2 regions of the Agrobacterium sp. 20P9.1.2 genome follow, and region 2 is predicted to be linked to the other one. Evidence: riboswitches for the same ligand, from Rfam matches in the RefSeq annotation. Region 2 holds a riboswitch; the other holds the start of a gene.

Region 1 (10,421 bases), on a different contig from region 2:
GCCGACCAGCGGGTCGAAGGGGGTCATTTCGGCTGCGTAAAGCGGAGGAACGTGGACGGCTTCCTGCGATACGAGGATATAGAATTCATCAGGATCGAGGATGAGTTCTGCGCGACCGCGAGCGTGGATCGGCTCCCAGAAATCCAGCACGTCGTGGGCTGCTTTCTGGTCCACATCAACAACGGCGGTGTGATGTTTGCCGCGATAACCGATCAGGCCATGTTCACCGAAGCCCTGCAGATCGATGGAAAGGGCGATGCCGCCGCCGGAAACGTTAGGAGTATCGCTGGCGACCAGCGTGTCGGCTTCATGCAGGCTCAACAATTCCGCCTCATTGAGCACGGAATGGCCGATGCGGAAACGGATTTGCGACAGGCGTGAGCCCTGACGCACGACGATGGGGAAGGTGCGCGGGCTGATTTCGAGATAGAGCGGGCCGTTATAACCAGCCGGGATCTTGTCGAATTCCTGCGCGTAATCGGTGATGACGCGGGTGAAGATATCCAGACGGCCCGTGGAGCTTTTCGGGTTGGCAGAGGCCGACATAGCTGCTGGGAGCGCGAGGCTCTCCATCAGGGGCACGATGTAGACGCAGCCGGTTTCCAGCACCGCGCCTTCGCTGAGATCGATCTCGTGCAGGCTGAGGCGGGTCAGCTTTTCGATGACCTTGGTGGAGGGACCGGGCATGAAGCTGGCGCGGACGCGATAGGCTTTCGCACCCAGACGCAGATCGAGGCTGGCAGGCTGAACCTGGTCGGCATCCAGCGCCCGTTCGCTCTTCAGCTGGCCAGAGCCGAACAGTTCCCGGATCGCGCCATCCGCCAATATGCCCGTCGTTCTCGTCATGGTTTCATCATCCCTTTTCACGGCGACAAAACCAAAAGGAAAGCATTGACGCAAGTCGTTAACGGAGTTAAGGCAATCTTATCCCGTGGTGATTTGGCCGGTCGGCTTGCAGCCACGTTAAATAAGTGGCTAAAAAGACCGGGTGCTTGTAACCGGTCTGCTTTTGCGGCCGGTTTTTTTGTTTGTAAGGTGATGACATGAGCAAGAAATGGCGCCCGGCAACACAGCTGGTACACGGCGGCACACTGCGTTCTCCATATGGCGAGACATCCGAGGCGATCTACCTGACACAGGGCTTCGTCTATGACAGTTCGGAGGCCGCAGAGGCCCGCTTCAAGGGCGAGACGGATGGCTTCATCTATGCCCGTTACGCAAGCCCCACCAACGACATGTTCGAAAAGCGCATGTGCCTGCTGGAAGGCGCCGAAGACGCCCGCGCCACGGCATCCGGCATGGCTGCCGTCAGCGCCGCCATTCTGTGCCAGCTCAAGGCTGGCGATCACATCGTTGCTGCGCGCGCGCTGTTCGGTTCCTGCCGCTGGGTTGTCGAGACGCTGGCACCGAAATACGGCATCGAATGCACGCTGATCGACGGTCGTGATCTGGCCAATTGGGAAAAGGCGATCCAGCCGAACACCAAGCTCTTCTTCCTGGAAAGCCCCACCAACCCGACCTTGGAAGTGGTTGATATCGCAGGCGTTGCAAAACTGGCCAACCAGATCGGCGCGAAAGTGGTTGTCGACAACGTGTTCGCCACGCCACTTTTCCAGAAGCCTCTGGAACTGGGCGCTCATATCGTCGTCTACTCGGCCACCAAACACATCGATGGTCAGGGCCGCTGCCTTGGCGGCGTCGTGCTTTCCGACAAGAAGTGGATTGAGGAAGAGCTTCAGGATTATTTCCGCCATACCGGCCCGGCCATGTCTCCCTTCAACGCCTGGACCCTGCTGAAGGGCATCGAGACCCTGCCGCTTCGCGTGCGTCAGCAGACGGCCAATGCAGTTAAGATTGCTGATTTCCTTGCGGATCAGGGTAAGATTGCCAAGGTGATCTACCCCGGACGCGCCGACCATCCGCAGGCCGATATCATTGCCAAGCAGATGACCGGCGGCTCGACGCTGGTCTGCTTCGAACTGAAGGGCGGCAAGGAAGCGGCGTTCCAGTTGCAGAACGCGCTTGATGTCGTCAAGATTTCCAACAATCTCGGCGATGCCAAGAGCCTGATTACGCATCCCGGCACGACCACGCACAAAAACCTGACGGATGAAGCCCGTGCGGAGCTCGGCATTTCCGGCGGCACGTTGCGTCTCTCCTGCGGCATCGAAGATACCGACGACCTGCTGGAAGACTTCGCAGCAGCCCTCGCCAAGGTTTCCGCCTGATATGAAAAAGCGGTCCGGAGATTTACCGGGCCGCCCCTTCCCTGTCAGTCACAACTGCGGGATCGTGAAACGCATTTTGCAGAGAAATGTTTAATTGATCTGCGATAGACCTATATCCAAGAGACGGGTGGCAACGGCGCTAACACGCTGTAATCACCAGCATTTACCATTAATCTTATCCCTGATCGACGAAATGCGCGACTGTTCTGTGAAGTACAGCTAATATGGCTTTACACTTTCTTGACGATGGCATGCGCCTGTAGTCTAGAATGATTGAACAGCAATTACTTAGGGCCCTGTGAATGTATCGTGCACTGACAAGAGATATCGAGGTCACAGTCGACCCCTATTATCTTGAAGAGCAGTCCGACCCGGACGACAATCGCTATGTCTGGGGCTACACAGTCGTGATTTCCAACAATTCGGATCTGGCGGTGACGCTGGTCAATCGCTACTGGCACATTACCGATGAAAACGGGCAGGTGGACGAAGTCTCCGGACCCGGCGTGATTGGCGAGCAGCCACACCTCAAGCCCGGTGACACCTATGAGTATTCCTCCGGCTGCCCGCTGGACACGCCATCCGGCATGATGTTCGGCCATTACGAGATGCAGGCGGATACCGGCGAAGTCTTCATCGTCGCGATACCGGCATTTTCTCTGGACAGCCCTGGTTTGACGCGGGTTTTGAATTAAAAAAGGCGGCAGCTGATCACGCCTTTTTCATTAATTGACCGTAGACAATTCCTCGACGGGGTAATGATAGGTCGTCGAGCAGAATTCGCAGGTCACGGAGATGACGCCGTCTTCCTGGCTGTCGTGAATTTCCTCTGCGGAAAAGCCTGACAGTACGCCCTTGATCTTCTCTCGAGAGCAATTGCAGCGATCCACGATCAGTTGCGGTTCATAGACGCGGACGCCCTGTTCGTGAAACAGGCGGAAAAGCAGCTTTTCAGAGGGCACCTGCGGGTCCGTCAGCTCGTCCATATCGACGGTGTCGATCAGGGCAACCGCTTCCGTCCATGCATCGTCTTCCGAATACTCCGCCGCACCTTCGTCGCCATCGCCGCCGTGCAAATCACGCTGGCGTAGGCGTTCCGGCGCTTGCGGCAGGAACTGGGCGATGATGCCGCCCGCGCGCCAGTTGTGGCGTGGCTTGCCATCGGCATCACGGTCGAAGAGTTCGGCAACGCCGAGGCGCACGCGGGTGGGCAACTGCTCTGACTGGCGGAAATAAACGCCCGCAATGTCTTCCAGCGAAGAACCATCCAGCGGCACGATGCCCTGATAGGGCTGCATGCCCACGCCCTGATCGATGGTGAAGGCGAGGATGCCGTTGCCGAGCAGTTGCTCGGGCGAGGTCTCACCCGCAGCCATGGCTTCCGCCAGCCGCTCCTCATCGAAGCGGGCATAGGCGCGCATGTTTTCCGGCGCGGAAAAATCCGCGACCAGCAAATCCACAGGGCCATCGCCCTTGGTCTGGAGTGTCAGCTTGCCGGAGAATTTCAGCGACGTGCCGATAAGCGCTGTCAGCACCACGGCCTCTGCCAGAAGACAGGCGACGACCGGTGGGTACTCATGCCGTTCCAGAATGGTGTTCAGCAGCGGGCCGACCTGCACGGCGCGACCGCGCACATCCAGCCCGTCCACCTGAAAGGGAACGACCTTGTCATCGCCAGCAAATGTGAGTTCGTCCAGCTGTACCGTTGCGTCTGCCATATCCTAACTCCTTGACGCCTTGCCCGCGCTACACGCGGGGTGATCGAGACCGAGAAGGTACCGACCGGCAGGCATTATGTTCGTACTGCACAGATAGACCGGGGACGATGAAAACGGAACCACTCCGCCGCCTTAACTTTCGTTAAAACGGCAGATTGTCCGAAAACAGCTTTGTGCTTCCTGCCCCGCTTTCTTTCAGAAAGCAAAGCAGTGCTGGGCCATCATGCGGCGAACAATTGATGAAAAGCCGCCGTTTTCAGCAAACGGCGGCATTGAACTGGGCTAGAAATAGGAAGCCACGCCTGAAATTCAAGCGCTCAGGCGCGGTCCCGTCAGATGACGCCCATGCACCAGGCGATGATGGCCTTTTGCGCATGCAGGCGGTTTTCCGCCTCATCGAAGACGACCGACTGCGGCCCATCGATGACCTCGTCCGTAACCTCTTCGCCGCGGTGGGCGGGCAGGCAGTGCATGAAGAGCGCGTCCTTATTGGCCTTGCCCATCAGGGCCGCATTGACCTGATAGGGCTGGAAGATGTTGTGGCCGCGTGCCTTGTGTTCCTGGTTCATGGAGACCCAGGTATCGGTGACGATGCAATCGGCGCCATCGACCGCGCGTTCCGCATCATGGCACAGCATGATCTCGCCGCCATTGTTGCGCGCCCAGTTGAGGAAGCGGTCATGCGGCTCCGAGCCCATAGGAACAGCCATGTTCATCTTGTAACCGAAGCGGGCGGACCCTTCGACCAGCGAATGCAGCACGTTGTTGCCATCACCTGTCCAGGCAATCGTCTTGCCCTTGACCGGACCGCGATGCTCTTCGAAAGTCAGGATATCGGCCATAATCTGGCAGGGGTGCGTGTCATCCGTCAGGCCATTGATAACCGGGACCGTTGCGTGTTCGGCAAGCTCCAGCAGGCGGGAATGATCCGTGGTGCGGATCATGATCGCATCCACATAACGCGACAGAACCTTGGCCGTATCGCCAATGGTCTCAGCGCGGCCTAGCTGCATTTCAGTGCCTGACAGAAACAGCGTTTCGCCGCCGAGCTGGCGCATGCCGACATCGAAGGAAACGCGGGTACGGGTGGAGGGCTTTTCGAAGATCATCGCCAGCATCTTGCCGGCCAGCGGCTTTTCCGCCGTGCCATTCTTGGTGGCGATCTTGCGGGCGCGTGCGTCGTCCATGATGACCCGTAGGTCTTCCGAACCGACGGCCGAAAGGTCTAGAAAATGTTTTGCTGATGCCATTTTATGCTGTCCCATCGATGCAGGCCGCGTCGTTATCGACGCTGGCCTGAACATGCGCCCCTCAGGCGCTCTTCGCCAATTTCGTGGTGAGTGCTTCCGCCGCCTTTTCCAGACGTGCCAGGCCTTCGCGCGCTTCCTCTGCCGTCACCACCAGTGGCGGCAGCAGACGAATGACGTTATCGCCAGCGGGAACGCCGAGAAGATGCTCGGCGCGAATGGCATGCAGCAGGTCGGCAGACGGCACCTTGGCCTTGACGCCCAGCAACAGGCCCTCTCCACGAATTTCATCGATCACGTCGGGGAAACGATCCTTCAGCGACGCCAGCCCCTGACGGAACACCAGCGCGACATCACGCACATGCTGGAGGAAGCCATCGGCCAGAACTATGTCCAGCACCGCATTGCCGCAAGCCATAGCCAGCGGGTTGCCGCCATAGGTCGTGCCGTGAACGCCAGCCGTCATGCCGGATGCTGCTTCTGCCGTTGCAAGGCATGCGCCGAAAGGGAAGCCGCCACCGATACCCTTGGCCACGGCCATGATATCCGGAGCAACGCCCGACCATTCATAGGCAAAGAACTTGCCAGTACGGCCAACGCCAGTCTGGACCTCATCGAAAATCAGCAGCAGGCCATGCTCTTCGCACAGCGCGCGCAGCGTGCGCAGGAAATCCGGATCGACAACGCGAATACCGCCTTCGCCCTGAATGGGCTCGATCAGCAGCGCTGCGGTTTCCGGCACAATGGCCGCCTTCAGCGCTTCAAGATCGCCAAACGGCACTTGATCGAAACCTTCGACCTTGGGGCCGAAGCCTTCAATATATTTCGGCTGGCCGCCCGCGGCGATGGTTGCCAGGGTACGACCGTGGAACGCACCTTCAAAGGTGATGATGCGGAATTTTTCCGGATTGCCATGCGTATAATGGTACCGGCGCGCGGTCTTGATGGCGCATTCCAGCGCTTCCGCACCCGAATTGGTGAAGAAGACCTTACCCGCAAAAGTTGCATCCGTCAGACGTGTGGCCAGCGTTTCCTGTCCCGGAACCTCATAGAGGTTAGATAGGTGCCAGACCTTTTCTGCCTGCGACTTAAGAGCATCCACCATGTGCGGATGGCTGTGGCCGACCGAAGTGACGGCCACGCCCGCACCGAAATCCAGATATCGCTCGCCGCTCTCGGTGACGAGCCAAACGCCCTCTCCTCGCTCGAAGCGCAACGGGGCTCTGGAAAACGTATCGAACAATGATCCGCTTTGGGGCGCGGCGTCGGCCATGGCTGCATCACTCCCTGCGCAAAGGCGCTGTCAATAGGGCTTACCGGTTGCTCCGTGCCTGAAAATCAAAAATGCCGCCTCGCGGCGGCTTCGGGTATTTCCTGTCGTGCGAGCGCACTATTGTCACTTCATTCTGGGATGTCAACAAATGTCCGCATTGTCAGGCATTCTCAAGCCTTGGTAGAGCGGTTTTACTGACCTACAAAGTGTTGCTTTTCTGACTCACGAACGCAGCAAGTTGGGGAAAACCGGAAAATCGATTCCAGATGATTCTCCCGACTCTTGTCACGGAGTCGGCCTACGATTAGGTTAACTCTCAATTACTAGACTGCAAGCGGCGGACCTAGTCACCTACAATCTGGCGGATATTCTGCGCGTGGTTCGCTCCACGGCATCGTAGAAGGATTCTGCCTGCGCGACCAGCGGAGAAGCAGTATGAACTGGACGGATGAACGAGTCGAGAAACTCAAAAGACTGTGGTCCGAAGGGCTGAGCGCCAGCCAGATCGCAGCCCAGCTCGGCGGCGTCAGCCGTAACGCCGTCATCGGCAAGGTCCACCGTTTGAACCTGCCAGGCCGTGCAAAGGCCGGTGGCACGGTTGCAACCTCACGCCCCGCCGCCAAGCGCCCTGCAGCCCCTACGGCACCCCGCGCAACCAACTTTCCAGCCCGCCCGGCAACAGCACGCCCGGCGCCCCGCACGGTTGGCGCCACCGCGCTGAAGGACGATCTGGACATCGATACGGCACAGGTTCTGGAATATGTTCCCGTCAACAATGCCTCGTTGCCAACATCTCTGCGCCTGACGCTGACGGAACTGACCGAGCGCACCTGCAAGTGGCCAGTCGGTGACCCGCTGAAGGACGACTTCCATTTCTGCGGCTGCGAAGCTTCCGAGTCCTCGCCTTACTGCAAGTTCCACGCGAAGATGGCTTACCAGCCAGTAAGCGAACGCCGTCGCGCTTAAGGGCAGCAGACATATTGCAAGAGATAAAAAAGCGGGTCCATTGGCCCGCTTTTTTCATGCCTACGATCAAAAGAGGAAGTCAGAGCCAACGATCGATGGGATCGACAAACGTCAACTAAGGCGCCGACACCTGCCCATCGCTTTGATAGGCCGAAATTTCACGCCAGTTGCGCACGCGGCCAAAAGCGATGAAGCTTGCTCTATCTTTCTCGGGATATTGGGCGTGGCTTTTATAGCCTTATAGCGCCATATGCTCTTACAAACTGCTGAGCTATGCCTGCTTGCAATGACACAAGACTTCCATGAAACGGAAGTCTTGTGACCGGATTTCACCTATGTGGGAAAAGCAGTTCTGCAGAACGTTCAGGACGGCTCCGCGGGCGCACTGGATGCGCAGAGATGCCGGGCACCTCTGATTGGCGGCGTAACCGCCAATGTTTCCGCAAGCACGAATGACAACAGGTCCATCCCGCCAGACCGCAGCCCTTCATTCGAATGGCTGCTGGATCATGGCAGATAGCTTTAACCCTGGCGGGCCTTGCGGTTGGCGTAGCGACGGTCGCGCTCGGCCTTGCGGGCGGCCTCATCTTCGATGACGCGGGCGACGCGGTTTTTATCGGCCAGCTTGCGGGCGTCTTCTTCGGCAGTCGCAGCGGCTTCAAGCTCGGCTTCATGCGCCAGCCGTTCCGCTTCGAGGCGGCTCTGCTCTTCGCGCTTCTGCTGCTCGCGCTCGGCACGACGCGCTTCGCGGGCTTCCGCCACGGCGATGCGTTCTGCCTGCTTGGCTTCCCGGTTGGGTTCGGCGGCTTCCTTGGCGGCCTTATAGGCCTGCAGAAGGGCAGCCTTGGCCTCAGCAGCGGCGCTGCGGCGGTCAGTCAGTTCACTGTTTTTAACGTTTTTGTTGTTTCTCAAGTCTCTATTCCAGTTGAGGTGCCGTACCCATCAGGGTCAGGATTTCTTAGCACGCTTTGCGGGTGTCTTGGCAGGTGCCAGGCTGTCTTGCAGTTCCTTGGCAAGGCGCGCTTCACGCAGGCGCTGCGTCTTTTCATCACGCGCCTGGGCAATCGAATTGAGTTCGTCAACCGCATGGCCGCGTGCAAAGAACTGCGACTGCGTTTCACCGAATGCGATTTCCGCCTGCTGGCGAGATTTGCTGTGTGTTTCAGACATGGAATTTCCTTCCTGTCGCATCAGCCGAAATCGGGATCGATTTCCAAAAACGCCGCTGCGGGGTGGATAGAGTGGCCCGGAGCGTTTGCGCCCATGGGCGCCTTGTCCGAAGCCTGTACCGCCGGGCGGCACAAAAAAAGGCCAGGCAACGTGCCTGACCTCGCTTGGTCTCATGCTTTCGACAGTGCCAGTACATCCGTGGTCAAAGGAAAGCGGAGTCCGTATTAAGCAGCCTGGAGATTGCAGGCCGACATTTTGCCCGACTTGTTGTCGCGCTCAAGGTCGTAGCTCAGCTTCTGGCCTTCAACGATTTCGCGCATACCTGCACGCTCTACAGCGGAGATGTGTACGAATGCGTCTGTGCCGCCGTTGTCTGGCTGAATGAAGCCGAAGCCCTTGGTGGAGTTAAACCATTTTACTGTGCCTGTGGTCATAATGAACCCTTTCAAAGCATAAGTTATAGATCACAGAACTGACGCCCTGTGTGCGAGTATAGCGATTTTTTTGAAGGAAAGGGTTAGTTCAAAACGCGGTGCTAATCGCGCGGCAACCAAAGCTCAGCAAGCAAAATATCGATAAACCAGTGATAGAGGGTTATGACCGGATAGTCAAACTTTAAATTTCAGATCATTGAAATGAGCGTTTATCTTGCAACGCAGCAGCCTCTTCAGAAATATAATAATCCGTGCTGGATTTTCAATTTTGAAAATTTACCTGCCCTTTGTTTTTACTCAGGAAAACTGCGCGGCAAGCGGATATCCCCGCCTCCCCTTTCCATCCGCAACTTCTGGCGCAAACCAGTTCAAAGGGGTCAAAAATATATCTTCGTGACCGGCTGGAGATGGCTCCCCTTCTCGTACACATTCCTGCCTAAGCTGCGCAAAAATACAAAACGCGCGCCGTTGACCCGGTGAGGCAACAGCGCGCATTGTGCGAAAGATCAGTGATGGAGCCGCCCGTCAGGCTTCCATAGAATAGCCAGCGCCGCGAACGGTGCGGATCACATCCTGCATGTTGGAGAAGTTCAGAGCCTTGCGCAGACGACCGACATGAACATCGACCGTGCGTTCGTCCACATAGATATCGTGACCCCAGACGCCGTCGAGAAGTTGCGAGCGGGAGAAGACGCGGCCGGGAGAGACCATCAGGAACTCCAGCAGGCGGAATTCGGTTGGTCCGAGGCGCACTTCGCGGGTCTTGCGGTGAACACGATGCGTTTCGCGATCCAGCTCGATGTCACCGCATTTCAGGACAGACGACAGAACTTCCGGGCGGGCGCGACGCAGCATGGCTTTGACGCGCGCCATCAGTTCCGGCGTGGAGAAGGGCTTGACCACATAGTCGTCTGCGCCCGTGGCCAGTCCGCGCACGCGCTCGCTTTCCTCACCGCGTGCCGTCAACATGATGATCGGCAGGCGTTCGGTCTCGGGGCGCATTCTCAGGCGACGGCACAATTCGATGCCGGAAACGCCCGGCAGCATCCAGTCCAGGATCAGCAGATCCGGCGTCCGCTCCTGCAGGCGGATTTCCGCCTCGTCGCCACGGGGAATGGTGTCGACATCGTAACCTTCGGATTCCAGATTGTAACGAAGAAGAACACTCAAAGCCTCTTCATCTTCGACAACTGCGATTTTCGGCACCATAGGCTTGGGACTCCGCCAGTCTTACCAGAGCGCCATGCGTTCATTTGGACGCATCACGGACGCTCTGGCCTGTTGATCTACACATCGGCATTCCGAAGATCGTTTCCGATCCAAAGTGCCGATGCTGTAAAACTTACTCGGTTACTGCACCGAGCGTGTTGGAACTATCGTCCTTC
Region 2 (10,421 bases):
GCGCGCATGGCCTGAAGCTCTCCCACACGGCGCATATTGCGCTTGCGGCGGGCGGTGACACCATAGCGCATCCAGTGTTCTTCGCGCTCGATGGCCTTGCCCAGCTTATGCTGCTCCAGCTCTTCCTCTTCCAGCACCTTGTCGCGCCATTCCTCGAAATGGCCAAAGCCGCGGCTGAGGCGACGCGACGTACCGCGATCCAACCAGACGGTGGCGGTGGAGACTTTTTCAAGGAAACGACGGTCATGCGAAATCAGAACCAGCGCGCTGCGCGTCTGCTGCAATTCACTTTCCAGCCATTCGATGGTCGGCAGATCCAGATGGTTGGTTGGCTCGTCCAGCATCAGAATGTCAGGTTCCGGGGCCATGACGCGCACGAGCGCGGCACGACGCGCCTCACCACCCGAAAGGCTGGACGGATGTTCCTGGCCCGTCAGTCCCAGATGCTCCAGCAGATAGGTGACGCGATAGGCATCGTCCCCCGGCCCGAGACCCGCTTCCGCATAGGCCTGCACCGTCTCGAAACCGGCAAAATCCGGCGCCTGTTCCAGATACCGGATCGTCGCGGAAGGGTGCCGGAAGATTTCGCCCGACTGCGCTTCGACCAGACCGGCGGCAATTTTCATCAGCGTCGATTTGCCCGAACCGTTGCGGCCAACGAGGCAGATACGATCTCCCGGCTCCACTTGCAGATTGGCACCATTGAGCAGCGGGGTAACGCCGAAGGTCAGCTTGATATCGTCGAGTTTCAGAATGGGGGGTGCCAAGGGTTCAGGCTCCGGTCAAATCGTAAGGACGGGCAAGCACGATGGCTTTGCCGCTTTTGAGGCGAAGGCGCAAAGGCCCTTCCGCCACGTTGGAAATAGTGCGCGACGAGCCGAAAGCAAGCGCGAAATCGGTCAGAGGATAACGGGCATTCTCAATATCGAGACCATCGAGCGCCGTGAAACCGGCCACCGAAAACAGCGATCCCGCTGGCAGATCAAGCGCGCGCTCACCTTCCAGCAGCGGATAGGCCTCTTCCTCGCCAGAGGTTAGCACGACGTCTACACCGCTCTCGGCAAGCGAGACGGCATAGAGCAGATGAAACACCGCGTGGTCGGACCGCTCGCCCGCCAGCGCACCAACCAGCGTCAGCCGCGTTGCGCCGCGCGCCAGCGCCTCGGTCACCGCAATCTCGCCATCCGTCACGCCTTTTGCGGCAGGAAAGGGCTGTTGCTCGACACCCGGCCAAAGCTGCTGCAAAGCCTTGTCGGAAGAGTCGAAATCTCCCACCCACAGTTCCGGTGTGAGACCGAGCGGCTGTGCATGGCGCATGCCGCTATCTGCCGCAATTACGCGCGTATCCGCCACCGTCTTTTGCAGGCGGTCGGTGACGGTAATGATGCCGCCGAGCAGAATGGTGAAGTGGGTGGTCGTCATGCCCCTGCCATAGCCCGGAACGGTGGCGGATGGAAAGGCCGAAACGCCGGATAAGATAGCGATATTGATTTTCTGCCCGCACAGGATTATGACACCTGCCAGTGGTCATTTGCCGGTCGGCTTGCAGCCACTTTAAAGAAATTGCTAAAGGACCGAGGAAACAGGCAATTTCCCAGGACCGGTTGCGATTTCGCTGCCGGTTTTTTTGTTTCGCGGTGACCTTGGCACCGCCGGAAGTGAGTGTGGAAATGCCAATCAAGATTCCCGATACGCTGCCCGCTTTTGAGACCCTCGTGCATGAGGGCGTGCGGGTCATGACTGAAACAGCGGCCATCCGGCAGGATATCCGCCCGCTTCAGATCGGGCTTCTCAACCTCATGCCGAACAAGATCAAGACCGAAATCCAGATGGCGCGCCTTGTTGGCGCCTCCCCTCTTCAGGTGGAACTGTCGCTGATACGCATCGGCGGTCACCGGGCCAAGAACACGCCGGAAGAGCATCTGCTGTCCTTCTACGAGACATGGGAAGAGGTGCGCCACCGCAAGTTCGATGGCTTCATCATCACCGGTGCTCCGGTCGAAAAGTTGACCTATGAAGACGTGACCTACTGGGAAGAAATGCAGAAGATTTTCGACTGGACGCAGACCAACGTTCATTCGACACTCAATGTCTGCTGGGGCGCGATGGCCGCCATTTACCATTTCCATGGCGTGCCGAAACATGCGCTGAAAGAAAAGGCCTTCGGCGTTTACCGCCACCGCAATCTCAGCCCGTCCTCCATCTATCTCAACGGCTTTTCGGATGATTTTCAGGTGCCCGTGTCCCGCTGGACAGAGGTGCGCCGCGCCGACATCGAGCAGCACCCGGAACTGGAAATCCTGATGGAATCCGAAGAAATGGGCGTGTGCCTTGCGCACGAACCGCAGGGCAAGCGGCTCTATATGTTCAACCATGTGGAATATGATTCCACATCGCTGTCGGACGAGTATTTCCGTGACGCCAATGCGGGCGTGCCGATCAAGCTGCCACATGACTATTTCCCGCATAACGACCCGGAACTGACACCGCTCAACCGCTGGCGCAGCCACGCACATCTGTTTTTCGGCAACTGGATCAACGAGATCTACCAGACGACCTCGTACGATCTGGATGAGATCGGAAAAGACCGAAGCTAATTCGGTCATTGCGAAGGGCCGGAAAATAACGCAACGTCCGGCCCTGTTTTATCGATTGGGAGAGTGACACGATGAGCGAAGCCGGCGCACGGGAAAATTTCGGATTTACGTCTACGGGCGAGAAGGTCGAGCGCGTAACGATTTCCGCAGGTGGTTTGACCGCACATGTCATGACCTGGGGTGCCGTCATTCAGGATTTGCGCCTCGAAGGCCATCAGCCGCCGCTCGTTCTCGGCTTCGACAACTTCGATGATTACCCGAAATACTCATCCTATTTCGGTGCCACTCCGGGCCGAAACGCCAATCGCATTGGCGGTGGCAAGTTCTCCATCGATGGCAAGGCCTATCAGCTGGAACTGAACGAAAAAGGCGTTACCCACCTTCATGGCGGCAGCGACAATATTGGCAAACGCAACTGGCTGATCATGGAACATGGCCCAAGCCATGTCGTCTTGCAGATCGTCGATCCCGATGGCCGCGCCGGTTATCCCGGCAATTGCGCAATCACTGCGATCTATACGATCCGTGAGGGTGGCGTATTGTCCGTCGCCTATGAGACGACCACCGATCAGGCGACGCTCGCCAATGTCTGCCAGCATTCCTATTTCAATCTGGATGGCGCGGAATCTGCACTCGGCCACGAAATCGAAATCGCTGCCGATCATTATCTGCCGACGGACGAGCGGCAGATTCCAACCGGCGAAATCCGCCCGGTGGATGGCACCGTCTTCGATTTGCGCAAGTCCACCCCGATGCGGCGCGAAGAAAACGGCCAGCAGGTCGGTTACGACCACAATTTCTGCCTTTCGCCCCAGCGCGTGGCAAAGCGCAAAGTGGCGCGCGTCTATGCTCCTGCCTCAAACATCACAATGGATGTCCACACCACCGAGCCGGGTGTGCAGTTCTACTCGGCCTTCAAGCTCAACGTCGCCGTACCGGGCCTCGATGGCCGCCATTATGGACCCGTCGCAGGCTTTTGCCTGGAAACCCAGATCTGGCCTGACGCCGTCAATCACGAAGGCTTCCCCGACGCCATTCTGCGCCCCGGCGAAACGCTGCGGCAGGAAACGGACTACATCTTCAAGAAGAGCTGAGAATTTTAGTTCAGCACGCAGCCGACATAGGCGCCGGAACCACGGGCTCGTCGTTCGATGAGCCCCGCCAGCCGCTGCATTCCCCGACCCGGTTTGCTGGCAATACGGTCGATGGGGTTTGGTAGCGCCACTGCCAGAAGTGCTGCCTGTCTGGAACTCAGCTTCGAGGCAGGAACCTTGAAGTGGTATTGCGCTGCCGCCTCGATGCCGTAGATGCCCGGTCCCCATTCGGCGACGTTGAGATAAATCTCCATCATCCGCTTTTTCGACCAGACGAAATCGGACACCACTGCCAGCGGCAATTCCAGCCCCTTGCGAAGGAAGGAACGGCCATTCCAGAGAAACAGGTTTTTCGCCGTCTGCATGGGAATGGTGCTGGCACCGCGTGTCGCCTCGCCATCCAAAGCGCTGCTGACAACCGTCTGCATCTGGCCCCAATCCACGCCAGAGTGAGAGCAGAACTGCCCGTCTTCGGACATCATCACCGATTGAACGAGGCGCGGAGAGATATTTTCAAGCGGCACCCAGCGGCGATCATAGCCCTGAAACGTCACCAGATCGGCCAGCATCAGGGTGGAAACCGGGCGCATGAAGGGCAGAGCATAGACCGGTATCAGCAGATAGGGCAGAGCCAGCAGGACGATGACGACCAGCAAAACGCGTCTGATGAGGCTTCGAACATCCACCTTCGGTTTACTCCCGCTTTCGGCGAGCGCTTCATAATCCGTCTCGCTATCCGGCGTGCTGCTCAAAAAACCTGCCCCCACTTGGCTGTTGGTCAAAGCCTTTCATATTCCGCATGACGCATCAAGGCTACTGACGATAACGAAGTTCCACATCGTCCTCACAAAAACGATTGCCAGCCATTTTTCCCCATGCGAAAGAGCCAATCGTCACCTGATAGGGTAAGGAAACTGGCAAGATGACATTCGAGATGCGGCTGCGCGACAATGCGGCAAGAACCGAAGCCTTGCTCGGCGAACTCCTGTCCGGCAGTGCACGCGCCGACGAGATCACCCGCCCGCAAAAGCTGCTGGAGGCCATGCGCCACGGCGTTCTGAACGGCGGCAAGCGGCTGCGTCCTTTTCTGGTCATCGAAACAGCAGCACTTTTGGGCGGCGACGCGAAAGCCGCCCTGCATGTCGGCGCAGCACTGGAATGTCTGCATTGCTATTCGCTTGTGCATGACGACCTTCCCGCCATGGACAATGACGACCTGCGCCGCGGCCAGCCCACGGTTCACAGGAAATTCGATGAAGCCACGGCCATTCTGGCAGGCGACAGCCTGCTGACACTCGCCTTCGATATCATCGCCTCCCCCGACACCAGCCTGCCCGATGACCGCAAGGCCGCACTCGTGCTGGCGCTGGCGAAGGCCGCCGGTATTGGCGGCATGGCAGGCGGCCAAGCGCTCGATCTGGCCGCCGAGAAGAATGCGCCTGATGAGAATGGCATCATTACATTGCAGGCTATGAAAACCGGCGCGCTCATCCGCTTTGCCTGCGAAGCCGGTGCGATCATCGCCGGAAGTGACGCTAACGAACGCCAGCGGTTGCGCCACTTCGGTGAAAAGATCGGCCTTGCCTTCCAGCTCGCCGACGATCTCCTAGACCTCACCTCCGACGCCGCCACCATGGGCAAGGCCACCGGCAAGGATGCCGCCCGCGGCAAAGGCACCCTCGTCGCCCTACGCGGTGCGGACTGGGCAACCACCCGCCTGCGCGAACTGGTAAAAGAAGCCACGGACCTGCTGGCACCCTATGGTGACCGCGCAGAGATTCTCATCGAGACGGCGCGCTTCGTCGCAGAAAGAAAGAGTTGAGATGAGCAAGTTCTGGTCTCCCATCGTCGCAAAGCTGCACCCCTATGTGGCGGGAGAACAGCCAGCCATTGCCAACCTCACCAAGCTCAACACCAACGAAAATCCATGGGGCCCATCTCCCCACGCGCTGGACGCGATCCGCACCGCAACAGACGACAATTTGAGGCTTTACCCCGACCCCTCGGCCAAAAAGCTGAAAGAAACCCTTGCCGCCTATCACGGTGTTTCACCGGACGAAATATTCGTCGGCAACGGTTCGGATGAGGTTCTGGCTTTCATCTTCGCGGGCCTGCTGAAGCATGACGCGCCGCTTCTTTACCCAGATATAACCTACAGTTTCTATCCGACCTACAGCCGCTTCTTCGACATCGAGACGAAGACCATCCCGCTCGATGACAGCTTTTCGATCCGGATCGACGATTATCATATCGATTGCGGCGGCATCATCCTGCCCAATCCCAACGCGCCGACCGGTATCGGTCTGCCGCTTTCCGATATTCAGCGCCTTGTCGCCACTCATCCCGATCAGGTGGTGGCAATCGATGAAGCCTATGTCGATTTCGGCGGTGAAACCGCAATACCGCTCGTCCGCGACCACGATAATCTCATCGTCGTCAGAACCTTTTCGAAATCGCGTTCGCTGGCGGGCATGCGTGTCGGCTATGCGGTTGCGCAGCGTCCACTGATCGAAGCGCTGGAAAGGCTGAAAGATAGTTTCAATTCCTATCCGCTGGACCGCCTTGCCCAGGTCGCAGCCATCGCATCAATCGAGGATGAGGACTGGTTCGTCACCTATCGCGATAAGCTCATCGCAAACCGGGCATGGCTGTCAGAGCAATTGGAAGCACGAGGCTTCGACATTCTGCCATCTCAGGCCAATTTCATTTTCGCCAGAAAGCCCGGTTGGGAGGGAAAGCTTCTGGCTACGGCGCTTCGCGAACGGGCCATTCTGGTACGACACTTCAACCAGCCGCGCATTGCCGATTTCCTGCGCATTTCCATCGGCACCGAAGAGCAATGCGAGCGCCTGGTCTCAGCCCTGGACGGCATTCTGGCGTAATCGCAGGGAACATCGTTCGTCAGGCTCACGTTTCGCGAACTCGAACGCTGACTCATAACAAGCCATTTCCCGCTTGAGAAACCCATCTTGCCGGGTTATGCGTGTTTATGCACGATTCATCCGATTGAGTCACGATGTCCAAAACCGATCATTTCGTCAGCGAGCGGCAGGCTCTCATTTACGCGCAATTGCAGCGGCATGGCCGCGTGCTGGCGCAGGAGCTTGCGCAGACCTTCGACGTATCGGAAGACACCGTGCGGCGCGATCTACGGGAGATGGCGGCACGGGGCGAGTGTGAGAGGGTCTATGGCGGCGCCTTGCTGGCAGCAGGGACCACGGTCCCGCTGAAAACCCGCATCGGCGAAATGCCGGGCCGCAAAGCCGCACTTGGCAAGACAACCGCCTCGTTTCTGAACGAGGGCTTAAAAGTCTTCCTAGATGCCGGCTCTACCAATCTGGCGGTTGCAAAACATCTGACGGCGGGTCTGAAACTCACCGTTATCACCAACACACCCGCCATCGCCGCAGAACTTGCCGGGAATGCCGACATCGAACTCATTCTGATCGGCGGCAGGGTCGATCCGGCGGTGGGCGCGGCCATCGATACGACCGCGATTCGCCAGCTGGAGCAAATTCGGCCTGATCTCTGCATTGTCGGCGTCTGCGGCCTGACGCTGGATCGGGGTCTCTGCGCCGATATCTATGAGGACGCCGTGTTCAAGCGACTGGCCTGCGAGACCAGCGCCAAAACGCTGGCCGCCATCACCTCCGAAAAGCTGGGAGCGGCGGCACCGTTTCAGGTCTCACCGCTTTCCGCAGCGCTGACACTGGTTGTCGAAGAGGATGCCGATCACGCGATGATCGATTCCTTTACCGCCAGCGGCGTCACCATTCATCAGGCCGGATCGAATTCCGGCGCATAACCCTATCAAGCAATGATCGAAGGACCAGTCGCGATGACCGGAACTGCCACGCAAACGCCAACGACCGCCCGCCTTCCCTATATGACCAGATCGCGACTTGGCGTCGCGCTGCTGTTTCTCATGAACGGTTTCATGATGGGCTCCTGGGCACCGATGATCCCGGAATTCGCCAAGCGTTTTGCGCTCAGCGAAAGCACATTGGGCCTCGTCATCCTTGTCTACGGCCTCGGCTCCCTCTCCTTCATGCCCATTGCCGGTTCGCAGATCGGTCGCCTCGGTTCGAGAACCGTGACCTTGGGCGTCGCTCTCGTCATGGTGCCGACGCTGCTGTTGATCACGCTCGCAAATTCGCTCTGGGCTGGCGTCATCGCCGTCTTCCTCTTCGGTGGCCTAACAGGTGCCATGGACGTGGCCATGAACGCCAACGCCGTCGTGGTGGAGCGCAGCATGCGCCGTGCCATCATGTCGTCCTGCCATGCGTTCTGGAGCTTGGGCGGCTTGATTGGCGCGGGTCTTGGCGGTCTGCTGATCACCAAAACCGGCATTTACGGTCACGCCGTTGCCGTCACCATCATCGCAGCCGCCCTGCTTGCCGTTGCATGGCCGCGAGTGCAGGTGGATCGCCCCCACCCGGAAGAAGAACGCCCCAAGGGTGGCCTGCCCATGACACCGCTTCCTTGGATCATCGGCATCATGGCACTTTTTTCGATGATCCCGGAAGGTGCCATTCTCGATTGGGGCGCGCTTTATCTGCGCAATGAACTCGGCGCGTCCATCACCCTGTCCGGCTTCGGATTTGCGGCCTTCTCGCTCACCATGGCCATCATGCGTTTTGCAGGAGATCTGGTGCGTGACCGATTCGGTGCCGTCCGCACATTGCAATTCTGCTCGACCATATCCATTGTCGGTCTGCTGATTGCCGGTTTCGCGCCCAATGCCTTTATCGCCATTACGGGCTTTGCCATTGCCGGTATCGGCATTTCCAACATGGTGCCGATTGCCTTTTCGGCGGCAGGCAACATGCCGGGCATGGCACCGGGCATCGCGCTGTCGGTGGTCACGACCATGGGCTACTCCGGTATTCTGGTCGCGCCATCGGCCATCGGCTTCATTGCCGAACATACCGGCCTTGCCGCCGTGTTCATCGGCCTGCCCGTGCTGCATCTGGTGGTGCTTTCACTCTCCAGACTGGCTCGCCATGCGGACGGCGCGAGCGGCCATTAAGGCGGCCCGCCACACAGTAGATGGCGAAATTTGCGAAACTCTGAGGCCTCATACTCACGCAGTCTCGAATTTCGCCATGATTGCGGTAAAGTAGGAGTTGATCGCTTCGATGTTGACAAGGCGCGCGCCTTGTTCCACCTGAAAGATCAGATTTTATCGCAATCGCCCGAGAAAACCATGACGTCACACGCCGATTTTGATCCCAAGCCGCGCCGCGCCTCCGTTGCTGTCGATGTCGGTGGTGTTATCGTCGGCGGCGGCGCACCGGTCGTCGTACAATCCATGACCAATACGGATACGGCCGATATCGACGCGACCGTGCAGCAGGTGGCGGCCCTGTTCCGTGCCGGTTCCGAAATCGTGCGCATCACAGTCGACCGCGATGAAAGTGCCGCTGCCGTTCCGAAAATCCGTGATCGGCTCATGCGGCTGGGGCTGGATGTGCCGCTGGTGGGCGACTTCCATTACATCGGCCACAAGCTGCTGGCGGATCATCCCGCCTGTGCCGAAGCGCTCGCAAAATACCGCATCAACCCCGGCAATGTCGGTTTCAAGGACAAGAAGGACAAGCAGTTCGGCGATATCGTCGAAATGGCGATCCGTTATGACAAGCCGGTGCGAATCGGCGTCAACTGGGGCTCGCTCGATCAGGAGCTTCTGACAACCCTGATGGACAAGAACAAGGAGCAGGGCTTTCCGCTGTCCGCCCGTCAGGTCACGCGCGAAGCCATCGTCCAATCCGCCCTGATTTCCGCAGAGCTTGCCGAAGATATAGGCCTTCCCCGCAACCGCATCATCCTGTCGGCCAAGGTCAGCCAGGTGCAGGATTTGATTGCCGTCTACTCCATGCTGTCGGAGCGCTCCGACCATGCCCTCCATCTAGGCCTCACCGAAGCGGGCATGGGCTCGAAGGGCATCGTCGCCTCATCCGCCGCCATGGGCTACGTCCTGCAACACGGTATCGGCGATACGATCCGCGTTTCGCTGACACCGGAGCCCAATGGTGATCGCACCCGTGAAGTGCAGGTCGCGCAGGAACTCCTGCAGGTCATGGGCTTTCGCCAGTTCGTTCCCGTCGTCGCAGCCTGTCCCGGCTGCGGACGCACGACATCCACGGTGTTTCAGGAACTGGCGCAGAACATTCAGAACGACCTGCGCAAGAACATGCCGGTCTGGCGCGACAAATATCCGGGTGTAGAAGCGCTCAACGTCGCCGTCATGGGCTGCATCGTCAACGGACCCGGCGAAAGCAAACATGCCGATATCGGCATTTCCCTGCCCGGCACAGGTGAAAACCCGGCCGCTCCCGTCTTCATCGATGGCGAAAAAGCGCTGACCTTGCGCGGTCCTGATATCGCCAAGGATTTCGAAGCGCTGGTCATCGACTACATCGAAAAGCGTTTTGGCCAAAAGGATGCGGCGGAGTAGGTTTCGACCGTGAAAATGCCGAAATTCATCTGTCTTACCTAACGTGAACTCACGGAGCACTGGAATTCATGATCAAGAAGTTTGTCGTTCTTGCGCTGGCCGCAACCTACCTTTCCGCCTGCACCACCACAGACCCTTATACGGGTGAGCAGAAGGTTTCCAATATGGCGGGCGGCGCTGGCATCGGTGCGCTTGCAGGTGCGGTCGGCGGTCTGGCCATCGGTGGCGGCAACAAGGGTCGCAATGCTTTGATCGGTGCCGGTATCGGCGCTC

What was found. Region 2 has a riboswitch for S-adenosylmethionine ahead of metA (homoserine O-acetyltransferase MetA). Riboswitches for the same ligand answer to the same signal wherever they lie in the genome.
Region 1: another riboswitch for S-adenosylmethionine. It lies ahead of AC27VJ_RS01870 (O-succinylhomoserine sulfhydrylase); the one in region 2 lies ahead of metA (homoserine O-acetyltransferase MetA).

What each region holds. Positions count from the first base shown of each region.
Region 1 covers NZ_JBYOKI010000001.1:369,185-379,605, reverse strand. Annotated here, with positions in the region: gene AC27VJ_RS01875 (2'-deoxycytidine 5'-triphosphate deaminase) at 1-846, opposite strand, end outside; SAM riboswitch at 922-1,000, shown strand; gene AC27VJ_RS01870 (O-succinylhomoserine sulfhydrylase) at 1,044-2,228, shown strand; gene apaG (Co2+/Mg2+ efflux protein ApaG) at 2,531-2,923, shown strand; gene AC27VJ_RS01860 (Hsp33 family molecular chaperone) at 2,954-3,946, opposite strand; gene argF (ornithine carbamoyltransferase) at 4,279-5,196, opposite strand; gene AC27VJ_RS01850 (aspartate aminotransferase family protein) at 5,258-6,466, opposite strand; gene AC27VJ_RS01845 (GcrA family cell cycle regulator) at 6,902-7,432, shown strand; gene AC27VJ_RS01840 (DUF6481 family protein) at 7,955-8,344, opposite strand; gene AC27VJ_RS01835 (hypothetical protein) at 8,381-8,602, opposite strand; gene AC27VJ_RS01830 (cold-shock protein) at 8,827-9,036, opposite strand; gene AC27VJ_RS01825 (hypothetical protein) at 9,238-9,516, shown strand; gene phoB (phosphate regulon transcriptional regulator PhoB) at 9,562-10,245, opposite strand; gene phoU (phosphate signaling complex protein PhoU) at 10,379-10,421, opposite strand, start outside.
Region 2 covers NZ_JBYOKI010000006.1:134,859-145,279, forward strand. Annotated here, with positions in the region: gene AC27VJ_RS17465 (ABC-F family ATP-binding cassette domain-containing protein) at 1-767, opposite strand, end outside; gene AC27VJ_RS17470 (thiamine diphosphokinase) at 772-1,422, opposite strand; SAM riboswitch at 1,514-1,590, shown strand; gene metA (homoserine O-acetyltransferase MetA) at 1,671-2,597, shown strand; gene AC27VJ_RS17480 (aldose epimerase family protein) at 2,669-3,691, shown strand; gene mtgA (monofunctional biosynthetic peptidoglycan transglycosylase) at 3,697-4,443, opposite strand; gene AC27VJ_RS17490 (polyprenyl synthetase family protein) at 4,614-5,513, shown strand; gene hisC (histidinol-phosphate transaminase) at 5,515-6,573, shown strand; gene AC27VJ_RS17500 (DeoR/GlpR family DNA-binding transcription regulator) at 6,708-7,496, shown strand; gene AC27VJ_RS17505 (MFS transporter) at 7,530-8,720, shown strand; gene ispG (flavodoxin-dependent (E)-4-hydroxy-3-methylbut-2-enyl-diphosphate synthase) at 8,898-10,148, shown strand; gene AC27VJ_RS17515 (YiaD family glycine zipper/OmpA-like lipoprotein) at 10,217-10,421, shown strand, end outside.